3 regions of the Bacillus sp. LQ16 genome follow, and region 3 is predicted to be linked to each of the others. Evidence: predicted binding sites of a transcription regulator. Region 3 holds the regulator's gene; each other region holds the start of a gene.

Region 1 (8,417 bases), 170 kb from region 3:
CGATTGTAGTTACTAAATTCACAAGTGCTGCTGATTGAACTCCACGTAAAATTAACATGTGAACACACCACAATAATACGCTTGCACCAATAATGGATTCTACATTTTGACCGCCTTCAAAGATCGGGAAGAAATATCCTAATGAAGAAAATAATAATGTACCGTAAGCTACATTCCCAAGCCAAGCAGATAGCCAGTATCCCCACGCACTATTAAACCCCATAAAATCACCAAATCCTGCTTTTGCATAGCTAAAAATACCACCATCTAAATCTGGCCGTTTTACAGTTAGATTTTGAAAAGATAATCCAAGTGCAATCATCCCAATTCCTGTTATAACCCAGCCAATAATAATGGCTCCAGCACCAGCACCTTTTGCCATATCACTCGCTAAATTAAAGGCTCCACCGCCAATCATAGACCCAACTACAAGAGCCGTTAGTGTAAACAACCCTAATTTCTTATCTTCACCCATTCCACTCACCTCTCTTTAATTGCAATAACAATACAAAAGCAATAGTGAATGATAGTGTCTAAAGGAGGAGAAAGAAGAAAGGAAGACTCCCTTTCTTCTTTACTCCATGTTTCCTAAAGTAGCTGCCATAACCGCTTTAATTGTATGCATTCTATTTTCAGCTTGATCAAATACTTTTGAATGTTTACTGCGGAATACTTCGTCAGTTACCTCCATTTCTTTCAACCCATATTTCTCGTAAACTTCTTCGCCATACATCGTTTCAACATCATGAAATGCAGGTAAACAATGTAAGAAAATCACGTTTTCATTCCCTGTTTCTTTAATCATTTTCATATTTACTTGATAAGGTCTCAATAACTCGACACGTTCAGCAAATTTTTCTTCTTCCCCCATAGACACCCATACATCTGTATAAATTACATCTGCATTCGCAACAGCTTCTTCCACATTACTTGTTATCATTACCTGTTCATTATATTTTTTTGCTAAATCAATTACTTCTTGTGCAGGCCATAAAGATTCTGGTGTGCAAATACGTACATCCATTCCAACGATTGCTCCACCAACTAGTAAGCTATTAGCAACATTATTTCGTCCATCTCCAACGTAAACGAGCTTCACATTTTTCAACTTCCCTACATGTTCTCTAATTGTTAATAAATCTGCTAGTGTTTGTGTTGGATGCCACATGTCTGTTAATCCATTCCAAACTGGCACACCAGAATTTTGTGCTAAAGATTCTACAGTCTCATGATTAAATCCACGAAACTCAATTCCGTCAAACATACGCCCTAACACTTTTGCTGTATCCTCTACGGATTCTTTTTTCCCAAGCTGAATATCACCTTTCCCTAAATATTCAGGATTCGCCCCTAAATCTGTACACGCTACTGTAAATGCACAGCGCGTACGAGTGGAGGTTTTTTCAAATAAGAGCGCTACATTCTTATCTTCTAAATAATGATGCGGGATACCATTTTTCTTTTTCTCTTTTAATTCTGCTGCCAAATCTAGAAAATATAACAATTCTTCTTGTGTAAAATCTTTTTCTGCTAGAAAGCTTCTTCCTTTTAAATTTGGTCTAGTCATTAACATACTTCATCCCTACTTTCTCCGTTATTTATACTAAATATCTTTACGAACAATTGGCATACTCATGCAACGTGGACCCCCACGACCACGAGATAATTCCGAACTTAGCACTTCAATTACTTCTATACCATGCTCCCGTAATAACGTATTGGATACATAGTTGCGATCATATGTAACAACTACACCTGGTGCGATTGCTAATGTGTTCGAGCCATCATTCCATTGTTCACGAGCAGAAGCAATTACATCTCCTCCTCCACATGGAATAAGAACTAATTCACTTAAGCCTAATACCTCTTTTAATGCTTCCATTAAAGAAGTACGATGTGTAATTTTAAGAGTTTCCTCATCTGATCCTTTTTCTAAAATATAAATATTCATATTCCCTTTTGGCCCTTGAATGGCTGGATGAATTGTAAACTTGTCATAATCAACCATTGTAAATACTGTATCTAAATGCATAAATGCTCGGCATTTTGGAATTTCTATCGCTAACACTTTCTTAATTTTATTTTGTCGGCTAAAGAGATTTTTAGCTAAACGTTCAATTGCTTTAGCTGAAGTACGAGCAGACACTCCAATCGCAATTGTTTCTTCATTTAAAATTAGCTCGTCGCCACCTTCAATTGGAAATTTATAATCACGATCTAACCAGATTGGTACATTATGTTTTGCAAATCTTGGATGATATTTGATGATGTACTCCATGAATAATGATTCACGTCTACGCGCTGGTTCTCTCATCTTATTTATCGTTAAGCCATCGCCCACGCTAGCTGCTGGATCACGAGTAAAATATAAATTAGGCATTGGATCTAAGTAAAACGGATAATGATCTTCCATTAATTCATATAAATGTGTCTTCTTACTTGTTTCAATTTCGTTTTTCCGTACACCGCCCATAATTTTTTGAATTAATTCTTCATTTGAAAAGGAAAGTAAATATTCTTTTAAAGTTTGATGTGCAACATTTACGTCAGCCTGTCCTTCTTTTAAAATACGATCAACAAATTCTTCTCGAAGTTTTTTATCTACTAACGCCTCAGCGGCTAGTTTTTCTAAATAAAGAACTTCAACACCCCGATTGCGTAACGTTTGTGCAAAATAATCATGCTCTTTTTGAATAATTGGTAAGTATGGAATATCATCAAATAATAATTGCTGCAAATAATCTGGCGTCAAGTTTTCCACTTCTTTACCCGGTCGTTTTAATAAAACCGTTTGTAATTCCCCAATTTCTGAAGTAACATGTATCGGATGTTTCATTTGTTGTACCTCCTTTTAAATATGTTTGATGTCTTACAAGTACATAATAAATGCTCTGCACTTTTATCTTTGTGAAAGCATCCACATTATCATTGTGAAATATTAAACAAGTTATTTTTTTAAAATCATACGAATTTGTATTTTTATAACAAACTCTCTCGCTTTTTCAATAAAAAACACATATATTACGCATATATGTTGAATATTTAACTTCCGCATTTAAACAAAAATCCTGTTTTTAATTTTATTAAAAACAGGATTTTTGCATCTAAATAATTAAATTTAATCTTTCTTCTATAATCTCCCTATCTGATTTCGACTGTGAAATTATAAGGCATGTATCATTTCCACATATACATCCTATTTTTTCTTTCCAATCTAACTCATCAAATAAAACACCAATAACATGTGCATTACCAGGTAAGGTTTTAATAACCATTAATTGATCTACACAATCAATTTTCACAACAACTTCTCGTAATTTTTTCTTTAACTTTATATCAGTTTGTAAATGCTCTTCTGAGAAAACTTTATATATCATTAATCCTTCTTGAGAAGGTACCTTCGTTAAGTTTAACTCACGAATATCGCGAGAAACCGTAGCTTGTGTTACTAATACATCTTTTTTTGCTAACAATTCTACTAATCTTTCTTGCTTATCTATTTCATACTCCTTTACAAATTGTTTAATTAACCGTTGTCTTTTTTCTTTTTTCATAAAAGACACCCCTTTTAATATTATAGCTCGCTATAATTTTCATCCGAAAGGGAGAGAAAAGAATGTTGCGGAAACGTTCATAGTTTAACTGTAAATATTAAATCAAACTAAATAAAAAAGAGAAGAACAGCATTCTGTTCTTCCTTTTACATTGAAAATCGTTCAATTGTTTGTTTCAAATCAGTTGCTTGCTTCTCTAAATCCTTTAATAATTGATCGATTACTATCATATTTTTAGACTGTTGTAGCGTCACACGCGCCACTTCTTGCGAACCAGCTGACGTTTCTTCAGCAATTGCTGCTACAGCTTTTGTTTGTGCTCCTGTTTGATGAATGTGGCTCACTTGTTCATTCATATAACTACTAATTTGCTGAGTTGCATCGGCTACTTCCATAACACTTGATGACATTTCTTTTAAAATTAATTCCGTAGCTTCCCCACGTTTCGCCTCTTCTTTAGCTATTTTCACTTGTTCTGTCATTTTCATTGCAACTTGTTGTACTTCATCTTGCATATTCCGTAATAACTGAGATATGTTTCTTGCAGAATGATCACTTTCATCAGCAAGTTTACGTACTTCTTCCGCAACAACCGCAAAACCTCTTCCATGCTCTCCTGCGCGAGCTGCCTCAATAGAAGCATTTAGTGCTAATAAATTCGTTTGGCTAGCAATCGCACTCACAACAGACACAATATGTTCTACTTGTTTCATTCGTTCTTCTAACTTCTGTACATTTTGCATGGAATCTTCATTTTCTTTTGCCAATGTTTGAATACCTTGAATTAAAGACGTAAAGACACGAGTACTATGCCCTAAAGCTTGAACCATTTCTGAAGACAACGTATCAGACTGCTTCGCTTTTTCTTCTACTTCACTTGCAATAGACGTCGTTGTATCAACAGCAGAAACAATTGCTTGAATTGATGCTGCTGATTGCTCAGCGCCTGAAGAAATCTCTGCAAGAGTCTCAGATACACCTTGCGCTTGTCTCGTTGCTTCGCCTGTTTGTTTTCTAATCTGCTGTACTTGATTGTTTGTATAAGAAAATGTTGTATCAATATTTTTTACCATGCCCCTTAAGTTTCCTAACATCATATTAAATGCAACACTTAAAGATTTAATTTCATCATCTGTCTTCGGTAATGGAACATCTTCACGAATATCACCCTCAGCTGCTTTTCTTGCCGCTTCCTCTAACTTGCGAAGCGGTTTAATTAAAAATACGGCTGCTCCATATGCTAAAATTCCAGACCATACTACCCCTAATAACATAACGATAATATTATATACTGTTTGACTTACATAACTTTGAAAATAATCGTATATCACGTAAATAAAAAATATACTTGTTGAATATGTAATGAGAGCTAAAACTGTAGTGAATAGCATAAGTTGTGTACGTAATCCAAAAGAAAATGTTTTCCTTTCTTTTTCCATCTTCTCTTTCCCCCTTTTTATAAGCAATATAAATACTACCTATATATTATTATCCATATTTTCATTATAGAAGGATATAGGGATTTTAAAAATTATTATTTCTTTGAATATCAAATTGCACGAAAAAAATAAAGGATTCTGACAATTTGTGACTAATAACAGAAATAAGGGGCAACATTTGTAAAATATATTTTTAACTGGGGGTTTTGTATGATTCAAGTTCGAAATCTAGTAAAATCATTCGGTTCACTTGATGTGTTAAAAGGAATTGATTTAGAAGTAAAAGAAAAAGAAGTTGTTGTTTTAATTGGTGCCAGTGGTTCTGGTAAAAGTACATTACTTCGCTGTCTTAACTTTTTAGAAATGTACGATGAAGGCGAAATTCACTTACAAGGTGAGCGAATTGATCCAAAGCATTCAAATTTAAATAAAGTCCGTGAAAATGTCGGTATGGTTTTTCAGCACTTTAACCTCTTTCCTCATATGACCTCACTAGAAAACATCATAGAAGCACCTATTCACGTAAAAAAATTAGAGAAAGCAAATGCAAAGGATATTGGAAATCAACTTCTCCAAAAAGTCGGCCTTCAAGATAAAGCGGATGTAACTCCTCATCTTCTTTCAGGTGGTCAAAAACAGCGCATTGCCATTGCACGAGCTCTTGCAATGAGCCCTAAGATTATGCTATTTGATGAACCTACCTCAGCTTTAGACCCTGAACTTGTTGGAGAAGTATTGCAAGTTATGAAAGAACTTGCTGAAGAAGGGATGACAATGGTTATTGTTACTCATGAAATGAATTTCGCAAGAGACGTAGCTGATCGCGTCATCTTTATGGATGATGGAAAGATTGTAGAAGATGCTACGCCAGCACAATTCTTTTCAGCTCCATCACATGAACGAGCAAAACAATTTTTACGCAACGTTTTATAATGTAACTTCTGTTTCAAACGAAAAGGAATACATTCATACGGTGCACAACTAATCATCCAAATAAAATATTTCAATAACATACTAAAAAACCATCCGTATGATCAATATATAGGAGGGGTTTTATGAAAAGAAAACTATTAACCATTGTTGCGAGCATTACACTATGTACATCCTTCATACTAGGAGCTTGTAGCAAAGAAAGCTCTACTACTTCATCAAATGGTGAAAAAGAATTTCGCTATGCGATGAGTGGATTATACAAACCTTTTAACTATAAAGAAAATGACGGCAAACTTGTCGGCTTTGATGTAGAAATCGGTGAAGCTCTTGCTAAAAAGATGAACATGAAGGCTACGCCCGTTACAAACCCATGGGAAACGCTGATTCAAGGTCTTCAAGCGAAGAAATATGATGTAATACTGGGTAGTATGGCAATTACAGAGGAGCGCTTAAAAGCTGTTAGTTTCTCAAATCCGTACTATCGCTCTGGCGCCCAAATTTTTGTAGCTAAAAAGAATACCGCTATCTCTTCTCCAGAAGATTTAAAAGGTAAGAAAATTGGTGTTGTAAAAGCTAGTACCTTTAAAAATCTTGTTGCAAAATATACAGATCAAATCACAGAATATGACAGCGATATTACTGCTCTTATGGACTTAGAGCCTGGGCGTGTCGACGCAGTAATTACGGATCAAATGGTTGGTCTACGTATGATAAAAGAAGGAAAATCAAATATAAAAGAAGCCGGAAAACCATTAAATCTTGATGAAATGGGAATTGCTATTCGCAAAGATGATAAAGAAATGGTTGAGAAAGTAAATAAAGCGTTAGATGAAATCATTAAAGATGGTACGTATGAAAAAATCAGTAAAAAATGGTTCGGGCGTAATATTCTTGGTGAAGAGGAAAAAACGAAGTAAGTAAGTTAGCCATTCAAAAGATTCATAAACAGTGCCCCACTGATTAAGTGTTCATTTTATGTGGGGCATTTCATTCTCTACTAAAATCTATACAATATGAGGTGAAACGCATGTTTGAAATTTTTATCTCTACCTATCCCACACTCTTAAAAGCTACTATTGTCACATTACAATTAACATTAACTTCCCTAGTACTCGGTTCATTAATTGGATTATTATTCGCTTTCTTTCGAATCTCTAACAATAAAGTTTTAAATAGTATCGCTCATATCTATATTGCTATTATTCGTGGTACACCTTTAATCGTTCAAATCGCAATTCTCTATTTTGGCATTACATCTGTCATTGTTTTCTCCCCTTTTTGGGCAGGAGCAATCGCTTTAGCAATTCATAACGGTGCATATGTTACGGAAATTTTCCGAGGATCCATTCAATCCGTCGACCGTGGACAATTGGAAGCCGCTCGCTCCTTAGGTATGCCTTACCCTTTAGCTATGCGCCGGATTATATTACCACAAGCATTTCGTCTGTCTCTTCCTCCTCTAGGAAACCAATTTATTATCGGATTAAAAGACTCTTCACTTGTTGCTTACGTAGGACTGTCCGAATTATGGGGATCAGGTTTATCAATTGCAGCAGGTAACTTCCAACAATTAGATACTTACATGATTGTTGGTGTATACTACCTCGTAATTGTTCTTCTATTTACTTATTTCGTTAATCTTTTAGAAAAACGATTACAACGAAAAGAAACTAACTCCGTCCAATTCCATAAAAAGAACAAAAAGGAAGTTTCTTTATAAGAAAAAGCAAGCCTGAGATGGCTTGCTTTTTCACTGCAAAAATATATTAATTTTTACTGATTTACTTTTTTAATACTCTCGTCTTCCTCTATATGTTCCTCACGATATGAAATATTATGAGGATCTAGTCCATTTCCTAAAGAACCATAGAAATGCTCTCTATGCGGATCCACTAATTCACTTCCGTGATAATACACACGTGGTGTATTCCATAGGGCTGCTAATGCTTTTGTCATCGGCATTTCGTGATAACGTTCCGGCCACATTTCTTTAATCTTCTCTTTTACTAACGGATAGTATTTTGAACTCATAGCCGGGAACAGATGATGTTCTGTATGATATGAGAAATTGAAATGTAAAACGTCTACCCAGCGCGGCACTGTTACTGATAAACAGTTTGCTAACGGATCATTTACTGGAACAATTGGATTTAAGCGGTGATTTGTTGCGATATATGCCATTACAATAAAGTTAGCAATTAACAACGGAATGACATATGCAAATAACCATTTTCCAGGTCCCATAATAAACAATAAACTAATCCAAACTGTCCAAGGCAAAAGAAGTTGAAGCCATACAGATTTTTGATTGGATGACTTGAACTCTTTTATAAAATGAAAGAACATTCGAGTCGAATGCAATGTAAATTGAATTGTTAGTGACAGAAAACTAAAGAATGAACGTACATGTAGAGGCATACGATATACCCAACTCAAAAACTTACTCTTCTTAAGTTTCTCAAGTGTCGGCCATGCATCCGGATCATTCTCT
Region 2 (8,417 bases), 1.4 Mb from region 3:
TACTATTTGGGGGAATGAAGAAAATAAAAATAGTAAAAAAGCGGTAGAGCAAACAGCGATTGGACAGAAAGATGTACGTATATCACCTCTAGCAATTGCTAATATGATGGCGACGATTGCGAGGAATGGAGAAAAAATGGAAGTGAAAGCTGTTGAAAAAATAGTATATAAAAATGGAGCGGATTTTTTTACATTTGAGAACCATACGTTACATGGAAAACAGCTTTCGTATGAAACAGTGAAAACATTACAAGAGTTATTAAGAGGCGTTGTAACAAGGGAGAAAGGAACAGGAACGGCATTCCGCTCGTTGCCGCTCAGTGTCGCTGGAAAATCCGGGACAGCGCAAACAGGGAAAGGGACGAGGGTGAATCGCTGGTTTGCAGGTTATTTTCCGTATGAGAATCCAAGATATGCTTTAGTTGTTGTTGATCTAGAGACTGATAACAAAGTGAATAAAGTCACACCTATTTTTAAAGATATGGTAGGAGCAATCTATCAATTGGAGAATGAAAAGTAATCTTGCAATTTATAGTGAATTGTTTTCATTTCATGAAAATATCAGTGTAAATGTTCAACCTTTCTAGATTTAATGTTACAATAGCAATTAGGAAAAACTGCATGGAGGTTTGGAGAATGGCAGGAGGATCAAGATTCCAACAGAAACAACAAAAACGTCGTCAAAACGGTGTTTTAAATATTGCAATCGCTATTGTATTACTATTAGTAGCTATTGTAGCATATCAATTGTTCGTTCCTAGTACGAAAGAGCAAGCATCTTCTACTGATAAGAAAGTCTCTCAACAAACAACAAAGAATGAGAAAGCTGGAAAATCAGAAGATAAAGAATCTGCTAAGAAAAAAGAAAAAGAAAAAGAGCAAGCAGAAGCTAAGCAAAAAGCTGAAGAAGAGAAGTTAAAGGCTGAGGAAGAAAAGAAAAAAGCTGAAGAAGAAGCGAAAGCTAACGAGAAAGTATCAGCTGAAAAAACTGTATCCAAGGCAAAAGAGGCTTATACAAAACCTTCTTGGAAAGCTGTAGGAACAGAGCAAGGTTCATCACCAGCGATGACGTTTAAACAGGGGTCATCAGATTGGAATGAGATGCAAAGTGCAATTGCTGCAGGTATTGAAGTACCGAAGGAGCAATTAGTATTCCATTTTGTTGGAAGAGACAAAACTGGAAAGAGTAAAGCTTATGGTGACGTTCAAGATAAGCAAAGTGGAAAAAGATATTACGTAAATATTGATTGGGTAGACAATGAGGGCTGGAAACCAGTACTTGTTCAAACTCTAAACTAAAAAAGAGAAGCTCCTTAGGAGCTTCTCCTTTTTAGTTAACGCAATTTCTTTAATTTAAAATGAACAACCGCGCTATAATACGGTCTTTTGCTTTCAGGATCCATAACCATTTGATGTGAGATGTGATGAACTTCAAGCATAAGTGCTTTATTATTATCGATTTGTTCACTAATTTTTCGTTCTAAAGAAGCTAAGTCTCCCGCTTCAAAAAATTCTACTTTATCTTCTAACATTTCAAAGGTAAATGACATGAAGACGGCCCCTCTCCTATGTAATCAACTATAGTGTAACAAAGAAAAGAAGGAAATACCATGTACATTTCAATTGACATTTTTAGAAAGAGGGAATATCATACTGATAAAACCGATAAGAAAAAGGGGAATTTTTATGGGCACAGAATTTAATGGTTTATTTGATGAGTGGGCTCATACGTACGACTCATTCGTACAAGGCGAAGATATACAATATAAAGAAGTTTTCGCCCATTATGAGGATATTCTAGAGGATGTAGTTAACAAGTCATTTGGTAATGTATTAGAATTTGGTGTCGGTACAGGTAATTTAACAAATAAATTATTACTTGCTGGCCGCACAGTTTACGGTATAGAACCGTCGCGTGAAATGCGTATGATTGCAAAAGAGAAATTGCCAAAAGAATTTTCGATTACAGAAGGTGATTTTCTTTCGTTTGAAGTCCCAAATTCAATTGATACCATTGTAAGCACCTATGCATTTCATCATTTAACAGATGATGAAAAAAATGTAGCGGTTGCGAAGTATAGTCAATTGCTAAACAAAGGTGGTAAAATAGTGTTTGCTGATACGATATTTGCAGATCAAGATGCATATGATAAAACTGTTGAAACAGCAAAACAAAGAGGTTTTCACCAGTTAGCAAACGATTTGCAAACGGAATACTATACACGCATTCCAGTTATGCAGACTATTTTTGAAAACAATGGCTTCCATGTAACGTTTACGAGATTAAATCATTTCGTTTGGGTAATGGAGGCAACTAAGCAATAGAAAGAGGGATTAGATTGAGAATTGCTGTAATTGGAGCAATGGAAGAAGAAGTACGTATTTTACGTGACAAATTAGAACAAGCAGAGACAGAAACGGTTGCAGGTTGTGAATTTACGAAAGGACTATTAGCAGGACATGAAGTAATCTTGTTAAAGTCTGGTATTGGTAAAGTAAACGCAGCGATGTCAACGACAATTTTATTAGAGAAATATAAGCCTGAAAAAGTAATTAATACTGGTTCAGCTGGTGGATTCCATCATTCTCTAAACGTTGGTGATGTAGTTATTTCCACTGAAGTTCGTCACCATGACGTAGATGTAACAGCATTTAACTATGAATATGGTCAAGTACCAGGAATGCCGCCTGGATTTAAAGCTGATGAGGCGTTAGTTGCATTAGCTGAGAAATGTATGCAAACTGAAGAAAATATTCAAGTTGTAAAAGGCATGATTGCAACAGGCGATTCATTTATGAGTGATCCGAACCGCGTTGCAGCCATCCGTGATAAATTTGAAAATCTTTATGCGGTAGAAATGGAAGCAGCAGCTGTCGCACAAGTATGCCACCAATATGAAGTTCCGTTTGTTATCATTCGCGCACTTTCTGATATTGCTGGTAAAGAATCAAATGTTTCATTTGATCAGTTTTTAGATCAAGCAGCTCTTCATTCTACAAACTTTATCGTAAAAGTGTTAGAAGAGTTAAAGTAATGTAACAAAAAGGCAACTGTCTCATATAAAGAAAATACATACAGTTGCCTTTTCTTTATTGGCAAACAAGGGGGAGAACACGATGAATGTATATCGTGGAGTTCATGAGTTAATTGGTCATACACCAATTGTAGAAATTACTCGTTTTTCACTTCCGAAAGGGGTCCGCTTATTTGCAAAGCTTGAATTTTATAACCCAGGCGGAAGCGTTAAGGATCGTTTAGGAAGAGAATTAATCGAAGATGCGCTAGAAAAAGGGCTTGTTATCCAAGGTGGAACAATTATTGAACCGACTGCTGGGAATACTGGTATTGGACTGGCACTTGCAGCATTAGAACATGATTTACGTGTTATCGTTTGTGTACCAGAGAAATTTAGTATTGAAAAACAAGAATTAATGAAAGCACTAGGTGCAACGGTCGTGCATACACCGACTGAGCAAGGAATGACCGGTGCAATTGCAAAAGCAAAAGAATTAGTAAATGAAATACCGAATTCATACTCTCCAAGTCAGTTTGCGAATGAAGCAAACCCGCGTGCTTATTTCAAAACACTAGGTCCTGAACTTTGGGATGCACTGAATGGAGAGATTAACATATTTGTTGCTGGAGCAGGAACTGGCGGTACGTTTATGGGGACTGCATCTTATTTGAAAGAAAAAAATATAGATATTAAAACAGTTATCGTAGAGCCAGAAGGATCTATTTTAAATGGTGGTAAGGCTGGTTCACATGAGACCGAAGGAATTGGACTGGAATTTATCCCGCCATTTTTGAAGACATCTTATTTTGATGAAATTCATACGATTTCTGATCGGAATGCATTTTTACGAGTGAAAGAATTAGCGCAAAAAGAAGGACTTCTCGTTGGGAGCTCTTCAGGAGCAGCATTTCATGCGAGCTTACTTGAGGCAGAGAAGGCAGCACCAGGTACAAATATTGTAACCATTTTTCCTGATAGCAGTGAGCGCTATTTAAGTAAAGACATATACAAAGGATGGGAATAAAAAATGAGAGCAAAGACAAAGTTAATTCATGGTATTCGCATAGGAGAACCTTCAACTGGATCTGTAAACGTACCGATCTATCAAACAAGTACGTACAAACAAGAAGCGGTTGGTAAGCATCAAGGATATGAATATTCACGTACAGGCAACCCAACACGTGCAGCTTTAGAAGAAATGATTGCCGTATTAGAAAATGGTCATGCTGGATTTGCATTCGGTTCTGGAATGGCTGCTATTACAGCGACAATTATGTTGTTCTCAAAAGGTGACCACGTTATTTTAACAGATGATGTTTATGGTGGAACGTATCGTGTTATTACGAAAGTATTAAACCGCTTCGGTATTGAACATACATTTGTAGACACAACAAACTTAGAGGAAGTTGTAGAAGCAATTCGTCCAAATACGAAAGCGATCTATGTGGAAACACCAACGAACCCATTACTAAAAATTACTGATATTAAGAAAATATCTACTCTTGCTAAAGAGAAAGATTTATTAACAATTATTGATAATACATTCATGACGCCATATTGGCAGTCGCCGATTTCTTTAGGAGCAGACATTGTACTTCATAGTGCAACGAAATATTTAGGAGGTCATAGTGACGTAGTTGCAGGTCTAGTAGTGGTAAATAGCCCACAACTAGCAGAAGACCTTCACTTTGTACAAAACTCAACAGGAGGTATTCTTGGACCACAAGATAGCTTCTTACTACTTCGCGGTTTAAAAACATTAGGAATTCGTATGGAAGAACATGAAACGAATTCACGCGCTATTGCTGAATTCTTAAATAATCATCCAAAAGTAAATAAAGTATATTACCCAGGTCTTGAATCACATCAAAACCACGAATTAGCAACAGAACAAGCAAATGGATTTGGTGCTATTATTTCGTTTGATGTAGATAGTGAGGAAACATTAAATAAAGTACTTGAGAAACTGCAATACTTTACACTTGCTGAAAGCTTAGGAGCAGTAGAAAGTTTAATTTCTATCCCATCTCAAATGACACATGCATCAATCCCAGCAGATCGCCGTAAAGAATTAGGAATTACAGATACATTAATTCGTATTTCTGTCGGTATTGAAGATGGTGAAGATTTAATTGAAGATTTAGCACAAGCGCTAGCGTAATAAAAAATGCACTGCTAATGTGGAGCAGTGCATTTTTATTATGTTAATTTGTGAAATGTTTCACAAATTAGACATACACAAATGAAATGATTTCATGTATATTGAATTCATGAAATGTTATTCACGAGTAAATTTGTGAAATGCTTCACAAACGATGGGATTCATGTAGGACGGTAACTCTATTTTTTTTCGCTAATCGGGACTTATTATGACCTATAGGGACTTATAAAGACCGTGATAACAGAATAGGAGGAAATTTACATGGTAGTCAAAGAGAAAGTTGTCAATGAAATGCAAGAGGTAAAAGAGATGATTGATACGTTAGTAAATAACGGTCAACAAGCTTTACAAGCATTAGAAAGTTTTACACAAGAGCAGATTGACAACATTGTTCATGAAATGGCATTAGCAGGTGTTGATCAACATATGCCACTTGCAAAATTGGCTGTTGAAGAAACAGGCCGTGGTGTCTATGAAGACAAATGCATTAAAAATATTTTTGCCACTGAATATATTTGGCATAGTATAAAGCAAGATAAAACGGTAGGAATTATTCACGAAGATCCTCATGAAGAAATAATAGAAATTGCAGAACCTGTCGGTGTAGTAGCTGGGGTAACACCAGTAACGAATCCAACGTCGACAACAATGTTTAAAGCTTTGATTGCGATAAAAACGAGAAATCCAATTATTTTCGCATTTCATCCTTCTGCACAAAATTGTTCGGTGGCAGCAGCGAAAACCGTATATGATGCAGCAATGAAAGCTGGTGCACCAAAACATTGTATTCAATGGATTGAAAGACCGTCTGTCGAAGCGACGAAACAATTAATGAACCATGAGGGTGTGGCACTCGTTCTAGCAACTGGAGGCGCTGGTATGGTGAAATCAGCTTACTCTACTGGAAAACCAGCGCTAGGTGTAGGTCCTGGTAATGTACCGTGTTATATAGAAAAATCAGCACATGTAAAACGAGCTGTTAATGATTTAATTTTATCGAAAACATTTGATAACGGTATGATTTGTGCATCGGAACAAGCAATCATTGTCGATAAAGAAATCTATGATGATGTTAAAACAGAAATGATCGAAAACAATTGTTACTTTGTAACAGAAGAAGAAAGAAAAAAATTAGAAAAGCTCGTTATAAATGAAAATACATGTGCAGTAAATAGTGATATTGTAGGAAAATCAGCACAGTATATTGCCGAATTAGTTGGGATTACTGTTCCTGAACATACAAAAATGCTTGTAGCTGAAATTCAAGGTATCGGAGCAGCATACCCGTTATCTCGTGAGAAACTGAGCCCAGTATTAGCCTGTGTGAAGGCGAATTCATTAGAAAAAGGATTTACATATTGCGAAGAAATGTTGAACCTCGGTGGTTTAGGACATTCAGCAGTTATTCATTCTACAAATAAAGAAGTGCAAAAGCAATTTGGATTACGTATGAAAGCTTGCCGTCTCATTGTAAATGCACCTTCATCACAAGGTGGAATAGGGGATATATATAACGGATTTATTCCATCACTTACACTTGGTTGTGGTTCTTACGGAAAAAATTCAGTTTCCCAAAATGTAACAGCGACTCATTTATTAAATATAAAAAGGCTGGCAAATAGAAAAAAGAATATGCAGTGGTTCAAATTGCCACCAAAAATTTATTTTGAAAAACATGCTACAGCGTATTTAGCAAATATGCCTAACATTTCACGTGCATTTATTGTAACGGATCCTGGAATGGTTGAACATGGCTATGTGGATACAGTCACGCACTATTTAAACAAGCATGCAAATGATGTGAAAATTGAAGTTTTCTTTGAGGTCGAACCAGATCCATCAGATGAAACTGTCTTTAAAGGTGCGGAAATGATGAGAAGCTTTAAGCCAGATGTAATTATCGCACTTGGTGGTGGTTCAGCTATGGATGCAGCAAAAGGAATGTGGTTATTCTATGAGCATCCAGAAACGACATTCTATGGCATTAAACAGAAGTTTTTAGATATAAGAAAACGTACATGTAAATATCCGGAATTAGGAAATAAGGCGCAGTTTGTTGCGATTCCAACAACATCAGGAACAGGATCAGAAGTGACACCATTTGCGGTTATTACAGATAAGAAAAATAATATAAAGTATCCGCTCGCAGATTATGAATTAACACCAGATGTAGCAATTGTTGATCCGCAATTTGTAATGACAGTACCACCACATGTAACAGCAGATACTGGTATGGATGTTTTAACACATGCAATTGAGGCGTATGTGTCTGTTATGGCAAATGACTATACAGATGGATTAGCATTAAAAGCTATTGATCTCGTATTCAAATATTTACCGAGAGCATATAAAGATGGAAATGATGAAGAAGCACGGGAAAAAATGCATAATGCTTCTGCAATTGCAGGGATGGCATTTGCAAATGCTTTTCTAGGTATTAATCACAGCTTAGCACATAAAATTGGTCCAGAATTCCATATTCCGCACGGACGTGCAAATGCAATTCTTATGCCGCATGTAGTCCGCTATAATGCTATTAAGCCAAGAAAACACGCATTGTTCCCAAAATATGAGCACTTTGTAGCAGATGAACGCTATGCACATATTGCGAGAATGCTCGGGCTTCCAGCAAGCTCAGTAGCAGAAGGTGTGGAATCACTCGTCAAAGCAATTATTGAGCTTGGAAAAAGCTTAAATATTAATATGAGTATTGCCGGACAAGGGGTAGATAAAGAGCAATTTGAAGAGGTTGTTGGAGTATTAGCAGAAAGAGCTTTTGAAGATCAATGTACAACTGCTAATCCAAAGTTACCGCTTATTTCAGAGCTGAAAGAAATTTATATGGAAGCATATAAAGGTGAATAATGATTAAAAAAGAGCCGCAGTAAAGCGGCTCTTTTTTTGTTGGAAAACATCTCCCAGAATGGCTGTATTTACTGGTCTTTCAGTTTCATAGAATATGATAAAGTGAAATGGAGGAGTGAGAATATAATGAAAGAATTACAAGGGAAAATAGAAGATTATACTAGGTTCGGACAAATTCTTCTCGCTGTAAGTACATTGTTAATGGTTGGCTTGTTGATTCCGGATGGAGCAAAAGAGACAATCCAATTTTTTGTTATGATGGGGAGCATCGTTATATTTTTAAGTTTATCGTTCTTTTTCTTTCAGCGTGTGAAAGTGATGCGTGACCAGTTAGAGGAAAATGAATGTGAATAATATTGTTAACTAGAGCGCGG
Region 3 (8,417 bases):
TCTTCCCACTCTGCCATACACGTTTCAAGTTGTTCTTGTAGCGTTTGTTTTTTAGTTGTAATTTCACTCGCTTTTTCATAATCTGCATATATTTCTGGTAAGCAAAGTTGATCTTCTAACGTAGCAATTTCTTCTTCTAAGTTTACGATGTTTTGTTCTAGTTCTTCAATTTTTCGAGTGCGTTGACGTTCTAATTGTTTACGCTCTTTTTCTTCGAGATAATTTAATTTTTCTTGAGCTACAGTTTTTTGAACAGGTGCCTGATTTTCTTGCTGTTCTTGTTGTTCAAATGCTGCGCGTTCAATCATTTCATTTTTCTTCTCCACATAGTAATCGTAATCCCCTAAATATTCCTGTGCACCTTCTGTTGATAACTCAACCACAGTCGTTGTTACACGGTTAATAAAGTAGCGGTCATGTGAGACAAATAGAAGAGTCCCTGGATAATCAATTAAAGCATTCTCTAAAATCTCTTTACTATTTAAATCAAGGTGGTTCGTAGGCTCATCCAGAATTAATAAATTTGACTTTTGCATCATAAGTTTCGCAAGAGCTAATCGAGCTTTTTGTCCACCACTAAGGGAAGATACTGGTTTCAGTACATCATCTCCTGTAAATAAAAAGTTCCCGAGTATAGTACGGATTTCTTTTTCAGGTTGCAGTGGATATTCATCCCATAGTTCATTTAAAACCCGTTTAGAAGATGTTAAGTTTGCTTGTTCTTGATCATAATAACCAACAGATACATTTGATCCGAAAGAAACATCGCCATTTAATAGTGGTAACTTATTCACAATAGATTTTAATAATGTGGATTTCCCAATTCCGTTTGGACCAACTAAAGCAACACTATCTCCGCGAGTTAAGCGCATAGTTACGTTTTCAATTATAGGGTCCTCATCATAGCCAATGGTTGCATCCTTTACTTGTAAAACATCATTTCCACTTTGCTTTTCAATATCGAAGTGGAATGATGCTGACTTAGAATCACCTAATGGTCTCGTTAATAATTCCATTCTGTCTAGTTGTTTACGGCGACTTTGAGCACGTTTCGTTGTAGAGGCGCGAGCTATATTCTTTTGAACGAAGTCCTCAAGTTTTGCGATTTCATCTTGTTGTTTTTCGTAACGTTTCATTTCTTGCTCATATAATGCTGATTTTAAGTCTAAATATTTACTGTAGTTACCAACAAATCGTCTGCTTTCTTTATTCGAAATTTCATATACTTGTGTAACGAGTTTGTCTAAGAAATAACGGTCATGTGAAACGATTAATATTGCGCCAGGATAACCTTGTAAATATTGCTCAAGCCATGTTAATGTTTCGATGTCTAAATGGTTTGTAGGCTCGTCCAAAATAAGTAAGTCTGGTTTTGTTAATAATAATTTCCCAAGAGCTAATCTTGTTTTTTGCCCACCGCTTAAAGTAGAAATCGTCGTCTGGTGCGTTTCAACTGGGAAGCCAAGGCCGCTTAAAATGGAGCGAATGTCCGCTTCATATTGATATCCACCTTGATCTTTATAATTGAGTTGCAATTGGTCATAATCAGCTAACAATCTTTCATATATAGCTTCGTTTGAAAAGTTTTCTTCTTTTCCCATTTCTTGCTCAAGCCTTCGAAGTTTTGTCTCCATTTGCTGTAAGTGGGTAAAGACGGTTAGCATTTCATCCCAAATTGTTAAAGACGTTTCTAAGCCGGTATTTTGAGCTAAATACCCGATTGAGACATCTTTCGGTTTTATAATTTCGCCACCATCATGTGATAATTCACCAGCGATAATTTTTAATAATGTAGATTTTCCAGCTCCATTCCTTCCAACTAATGCGATACGATCTTTTGTTTGTACTTCCAATTTTATGTTTGCAAGAATTGTTTCTGCACCGTATAATTTCGAAAGTCCATTTACTTGTAATAAAATCAATGTTTTCACCTCAAATAATTTCTTAACTTTGCCATGTTTATATTTCTCAATCATACTAAAAATAGTGTATAGTTTAAAATAAGAGAGAATACTTCTTCTCTTTATTATACAAGGAATTTAATGAGTGCTAAACTTCTGTATTTGATTAAAGTATATGAATAAAGATAGGAAGAGAGGAGAGGTCATATGGATCAGCAAAAGATTCCACAAGCCACTGCTAAAAGATTGCCTCTATACTATCGATTTATCCAAAACTTATCTCTTTCTGGTAAGCAGCGTGTTTCATCGGCCGAATTGAGTGAAGCGGTAAAAGTAGATTCCGCAACAATACGAAGAGATTTTTCGTATTTTGGAGCGTTAGGGAAAAAGGGATACGGATATAACGTAAATTATTTATTATCATTTTTCCGCGAAACACTTGATCAAGATGATATAACGCGTGTAGCACTTATTGGAGTAGGTAATTTAGGGACCGCTTTCTTACATTATAATTTCACGAAAAACAATAATACAAAAATTGAAATGGCATTTGATGTTAGTGAAGAGAAAGTTGGAACAGAAATCGGGGGCATTCCTGTATACCATTTAGATGAATTAGAAGAGAGATTATCAAATGATATACAAGTGGCAATATTAACAGTACCGGCTACAGTAGCACAAGCTGTAGCAGATAGATTAGCTGAAACGAGCGTGCATGGTATTTTGAATTTCACACCAGCACGATTAAACGTATCAGAGAATATTAGAATTCATCATATTGATTTAGCTGTAGAGTTACAAACATTAGTTTACTTTTTGAAAAACTATCCACAATAAAACGCAGAGGAAGCGACCTCTGCGTTTTATTATTGTTTCTTCTTTGTGAATTTAACTAATATAAGGCGAAGCGCCAAATTAAAATCAATTGTTGCCATAACTGCAAATAGTATTGTCCACACATTCCAGATTGTATCTGTCACGTTCGTAATGGCGAAGCGTGTAAAGATACATCCAAGAAGGAAGTATAGTGCAGCCATGAACAATGGTGAGTTTCTCATACAAAAAATCCTCCGATAAAGCCTTGCATTTTTTCAGCTTCTTTAATCATTTCTTGAATTTGCTCATTGCTCATAAAAATTTGCCCAATAGCGACTAATGTATTCATCGCAACATGAGCTGCAATCGGAACGATAATACGCTTCGTCTTCACATATAAGAAGGCGAATACGAGCCCCATAGCAGTGTATACCAATAAGTGAGTAAAATCAAAATGGATTGCTGCAAATACAAGCGAACTAATGATAGCTGCAATAAAGAAGTTAAACTTCTTATAAAGTGTACCAAATAAAATTTTTCTAAATACGATTTCTTCCAAGATAGGTCCGATTATAGATACGACAATAAGGAACCAAGGTGTCGTTCTTGCAATTTCCATCAGTTTCATTGTATTTTCTGAACCTTGTTTAATTCCTAGCAGCTGCATCTCGATCATACCGGCAACTATTTGTGAAAAGAAAGCCAAGAAGAAGCCGATGAAAATCCATCCAATAGTAGCTGGAACAGAAGAGCGCATTGCATCTAAATGCCTGTCACGAATGTCTGTTCTAAGTAACCAAAGAACGATACATAATGCAACAAAGAAGCTAATAATCGCCCAGTGTCCCGTTATGATTTGTCCTTTTTCCTCCATGGTAAATCCTCTATTATCATAGAGTCCTGTTTTTAGGAGAAGTGGTAATCCAACAATTCCAGATAACTGCATTAAAATGTATGTAACGATAATCCACCAGTATTGTTTCTTCAAATAGTTTAACCATCCTTTCTAACTCTAGTGTATGAGATGAGGTAGGATAACATGTAAATATGTTATCTACGATATAAACTTTCATTCGAATTATGATTTTTTTGTAAATCCGTATTTGAAATTAAAGTAGGAGACAGGAAAAAGTTGTACGTTTAGCGAAAACAACTTAGGGTGTCTTTCATATTGTAACATACGAGTAGGGGAAACAACGATTCATATAGTAAAGGCAGTATTCTATATAGAAAGTTTATATAGTAATTTGCGAAAAAATTATGATTTTTTTACTTGCAAAAGAAATTGAGATTATTTATTATTATAAGTGTGTTAGCACTCGGGTGACTTGAGTGCTAATAAATAAAATTTACATAACAAAATGAGGAGGTTATTGTTCATGCTAAAGCCATTAGGTGATCGCGTTGTAATTGAGCTTGTTCAAGCAGAAGAAAAAACAGCAAGTGGTATTGTATTACCAGATACTGCAAAAGAAAAACCACAAGAGGGTAAAGTTGTTGCAGTAGGTACTGGTCGAGTGCTTGAAAATGGTGAGCGTGTTGCTTTAGAGGTAGCAGCAGGTGATCTTATCATCTTCTCAAAATATGCAGGTACTGAAGTGAAATACGAAGGTACAGACTACTTGATTTTACGTGAAAGTGACATTTTAGCAGTTATCGGTTAATTATATAAATCTTAAAAAATCCAAGGGGGTCAATTATTATGGCAAAAGATATTAAATTTAGTGAAGAAGCACGTCGTTCGATGCTTCGCGGTGTCGACACTCTTGCAAACGCAGTAAAAGTAACGCTTGGACCAAAAGGTCGTAACGTTGTACTTGAGAAAAAATTTGGTTCACCACTTATTACAAATGATGGTGTAACAATCGCAAAAGAAATCGAATTAGAAGATGCATTCGAAAACATGGGTGCGAAATTAGTAGCAGAAGTTGCTAGCAAAACAAACGATGTAGCTGGTGACGGAACAACAACTGCAACTGTATTAGCGCAAGCTATGATTCGTGAAGGTCTTAAAAACGTAACAGCTGGTGCTAACCCAATGGGTCTTCGTAAAGGTATCGAAAAAGCTGTTACTGCTGCAATTGAAGAATTAAAAACGATTTCTAAACCAATCGAAGGCAAATCTTCTATCGCACAAGTAGCTGCTATTTCTGCAGCTGACGAAGAAGTAGGTCAATTAATCGCTGAAGCAATGGAGCGCGTTGGTAACGACGGCGTTATTACTTTAGAAGAGTCTAAAGGATTCACAACAGAATTAGACGTAGTAGAAGGTATGCAATTTGATCGTGGATATGCATCTCCTTACATGATCACTGATTCTGACAAAATGGAAGCAGTTCTTGATAACCCATATATCTTAATTACTGACAAAAAGATTTCTAACATTCAAGAAATCTTACCAGTATTAGAGCAAGTGGTACAACAAGGTAAACCACTTCTTATCATTGCTGAAGATGTAGAAGGCGAAGCTTTAGCTACATTAGTAGTGAACAAACTTCGTGGTACATTCAATGTAGTAGCTGTTAAAGCTCCTGGATTTGGTGACCGTCGTAAAGCAATGCTAGAAGATATCGCAATCTTAACTGGTGGCGAAGTAATCACTGAAGAATTAGGTCGTGACTTAAAATCTGCTACAGTTGAATCTTTAGGACGCGCTGGTAAAGTTGTTGTTACAAAAGAAAACACAACTGTAGTTGAAGGTATTGGAAATACAGAGCAAATCGCAGCTCGCATCGGTCAAATTCGTGCGCAATTAGAAGAAACAACTTCTGAATTCGATCGTGAAAAATTACAAGAGCGTCTTGCGAAACTTGCAGGTGGCGTAGCAGTAATTAAAGTCGGTGCAGCAACTGAAACTGAGTTAAAAGAGCGCAAACTTCGCATTGAAGATGCACTTAACTCAACTCGTGCAGCAGTAGAAGAAGGTATCGTTGCAGGTGGTGGTACTTCACTTATGAACGTATACACGAAAGTAGCTTCTATCGTAGCTGAAGGCGACGAAGCAACAGGTATCAACATCGTACTTCGCGCACTAGAAGAGCCAGTTCGTCAAATCGCAATCAACGCTGGTCTAGAAGGATCTGTAGTTGTAGAGCGTCTAAAAGGCGAAAAAGTAGGCGTTGGTTTCAACGCAGCTACTGGCGAATGGGTTAACATGCTTGAGTCTGGTATCGTAGATCCAGCTAAAGTAACTCGTTCTGCACTTCAAAACGCAGCATCTGTTGCAGCTATGTTCTTAACAACTGAAGCTGTAGTAGCTGACAAGCCAGAACCAAATGCACCAGCAATGCCTGACATGGGCGGCATGGGCATGGGCGGTATGGGCGGAATGATGTAATTCCGTTTGCCCTAAAAAACATCCATTTCTATATAGAAATGGATGTTTTTTTATGTTTTTTAGAAAAGGAAATGAATTTCTGTAGAATTTTGTCGCTTTCTCTCTTGACCATATTGATACTTCATTGTTAGAATCTAGGAAGATAATATAAAACGATCCTTCATATATCCTCAATGATATGGTTTGAGAGTCTCTACCGGGTTACCGTAAACAACCTGACTATGAAGGCAGTGTGTCTTATATTTATAAAGAGCGGAGACTATCTTTCTTTATAAAGCCAGACCCCTGCCTTTTCTTTGTTATGAGACTAGAGGCGGAGGACTGGCTTTTTTTATTATATTGGTAATGCTTTTCGCCAAATTGGTGAAAATATTTATATACGAGAACTAACGTTGGGGTGATTATTTTGAAGAAGCAACACGATACAATTATCGTTTTAGATTTTGGAAGTCAATACAATCAGTTAATAGCACGTCGAATTCGTGAGTTCGGTGTATACAGTGAACTTCATCCACATACAATTACTGCAGAAGAAATTAAAGCAATGAATCCAAAAGGGATTATTTTCTCTGGTGGACCAAATAGCGTATACGGTGAAGGTGCATTACATTGTGATGAAAAAATCTTCGAACTAGGTTTACCGATCTTCGGTATCTGTTACGGTATGCAGCTTATGACACAACACTTCGGTGGTAAAGTAGAGCGTGCCAACCACCGTGAGTACGGAAAAGCTGTTCTTAAAGTAGAGAACGAATCAAAATTATATGCGAACCTTCCAGAAGAGCAAGTTGTATGGATGAGCCATGGCGACTTAGTAACTGGTTTACCTGAAGGATTCGTAGTAGACGCAACAAGTGAGTCTTGCCCAATTGCTGGTATGAGCAATGAAGCGAAAAACTTATACGGTGTACAATTCCACCCAGAAGTACGTCACTCTGAGCACGGTAACGATTTAATTAAAAACTTCGTATTCGGCGTATGTGGTTGTTCTGAAGGATGGAACATGGAGAACTTTATCGAAGTAGAATTAGAAAAGATTCGTGAAACTGTTGGAGACAAAAAAGTACTATGTGCACTTAGTGGCGGCGTAGACTCTTCTGTTGTAGCAGTATTAATTCATAAAGCAATCGGCGATCAGTTAACATGTATTTTCGTTGACCACGGTTTACTTCGTAAAGGTGAAGCAGAAGGCGTTATGAAAACATTTAGCGAAGGCTTCCATATGAACGTTATTAAAGTGGATGCACAAGAACGCTTCATGAATAAGTTAAAAGGTGTAGAAGATCCAGAACAAAAACGTAAAATCATCGGTAACGAATTCATTTACGTATTTGATGATGAAGCATCTAAATTACAAGGTATGGACTTCTTAGCACAAGGTACACTTTACACAGATATCGTTGAAAGTGGTACAGCAACTGCACAAACAATTAAATCTCACCATAACGTTGGTGGACTCCCAGAAGACATGCAGTTCAAATTAATTGAGCCTTTAAATACGTTATTTAAAGATGAAGTACGTGTATTAGGATCTGAACTAGGAATTCCTGATGAAATCGTATGGCGTCAACCATTCCCAGGTCCTGGTCTTGGTATTCGTGTATTAGGTGAAATCACAGAAGAGAAATTAGAAATCGTTCGTGAATCTGATGCGATTTTACGTGAAGAAATTATTAAAGCGGGCTTAGATCGTGAAATCTGGCAATACTTCACTGCGCTTCCTGGTATGCGTAGCGTAGGTGTTATGGGTGACGAGCGTACTTACGATTACACAGTAGGTATCCGTGCAGTAACATCTATTGATGGTATGACAGCTGACTGGGCGCGTATCCCTTGGGACGTATTAGAGAAAATCTCTGTACGTATCGTAAACGAAGTAAAACACGTTAACCGTATCGTGTATGATGTAACGAGTAAGCCACCAGCAACTATTGAGTGGGAATAGTATTGTAATAAAAAAGATCCATCTATCATTCATGAATAGATGGATCTTTTTGTTTTCGTTGTTAATACGAACGAAAATATAAAAAAATATAAAAATGTTCGCTTTTAAATTGACAAAAATACATTCAAGAGTTAATATGAGTATGTAATTCAAACGAAAAGTGAATATTATGCCGTCGTATAATATCGGGGATATGGCCCGAAAGTTTCTACCTAGCTACCGTAAATGGCTTGACTACGAGGCGTTTGTATAAAGATGAGGGGAAACTTGTCTTTGTTTATAGAACGCTTCCATGTATATATGCAATGGAAGCCTTTTTTATTTCTCGGGATAAAAGAGGGCTAGGAGAAATGCGGCGAGTAATCATATAACGGGGGAAACGTAAGATGAAACGCTATTTTCAATTTGATGAGCTCGG

Evidence for each region. Region 3 encodes Rex, which represses fermentation and respiration genes when NADH is low (regulators of the CRP and FNR family bind a similar motif). Its sites were predicted from a motif close to TTGTGAAATATTTCACAA; they were not measured.
Region 1: arcA (arginine deiminase) is a predicted target of Rex. The motif match lies at 2,929-2,946, and genes of this name have one in related genera.
Region 2: adhE (bifunctional acetaldehyde-CoA/alcohol dehydrogenase) is a predicted target of Rex. The motif match lies at 5,227-5,244, and genes of this name have one in related genera.

Annotation. Positions count from the first base shown of each region.
Region 1 is NZ_CM173491.1:418,731-427,147, reverse strand. It holds gene arcD (arginine-ornithine antiporter) at 1-475, opposite strand, end outside; gene argF (ornithine carbamoyltransferase) at 575-1,573, opposite strand; gene arcA (arginine deiminase) at 1,604-2,836, opposite strand; gene argR (arginine repressor) at 3,105-3,554, opposite strand; partial or broken gene AC3EMB_RS02170 (methyl-accepting chemotaxis protein) at 3,701-4,273, opposite strand; partial or broken gene AC3EMB_RS02165 (HAMP domain-containing protein) at 4,643-4,828, opposite strand; gene AC3EMB_RS02160 (amino acid ABC transporter ATP-binding protein) at 5,204-5,926, shown strand; gene AC3EMB_RS02155 (ABC transporter substrate-binding protein) at 6,049-6,843, shown strand; gene AC3EMB_RS02150 (amino acid ABC transporter permease) at 6,891-7,646, shown strand; gene desB (Delta(10) desaturase DesB) at 7,700-8,417, opposite strand, start outside.
Region 2 is NZ_CM173491.1:4,249,029-4,257,445, reverse strand. It holds gene AC3EMB_RS21480 (peptidoglycan D,D-transpeptidase FtsI family protein) at 1-520, shown strand, start outside; gene AC3EMB_RS21475 (YrrS family protein) at 637-1,299, shown strand; gene AC3EMB_RS21470 (YrzA family protein) at 1,335-1,550, opposite strand; gene AC3EMB_RS21465 (class I SAM-dependent DNA methyltransferase) at 1,687-2,325, shown strand; gene mtnN (5'-methylthioadenosine/S-adenosylhomocysteine nucleosidase) at 2,340-3,035, shown strand; gene AC3EMB_RS21455 (O-acetylserine dependent cystathionine beta-synthase) at 3,118-4,041, shown strand; gene AC3EMB_RS21450 (bifunctional cystathionine gamma-lyase/homocysteine desulfhydrase) at 4,045-5,178, shown strand; gene adhE (bifunctional acetaldehyde-CoA/alcohol dehydrogenase) at 5,440-8,043, shown strand; gene AC3EMB_RS21440 (YrhC family protein) at 8,170-8,397, shown strand.
Region 3 is NZ_CM173491.1:252,415-260,831, forward strand. It holds gene AC3EMB_RS01485 (ABC-F family ATP-binding cassette domain-containing protein) at 1-1,922, opposite strand, end outside; gene AC3EMB_RS01490 (redox-sensing transcriptional repressor Rex) at 2,109-2,738, shown strand; gene AC3EMB_RS01495 (YdiK family protein) at 2,768-2,959, opposite strand; gene AC3EMB_RS01500 (CPBP family intramembrane glutamic endopeptidase) at 2,956-3,705, opposite strand; gene groES (co-chaperone GroES) at 4,097-4,381, shown strand; gene groL (chaperonin GroEL) at 4,420-6,054, shown strand; purine riboswitch at 6,195-6,296, shown strand; gene guaA (glutamine-hydrolyzing GMP synthase) at 6,461-7,999, shown strand; purine riboswitch at 8,155-8,256, shown strand; gene AC3EMB_RS01520 (NCS2 family permease) at 8,386-8,417, shown strand, end outside.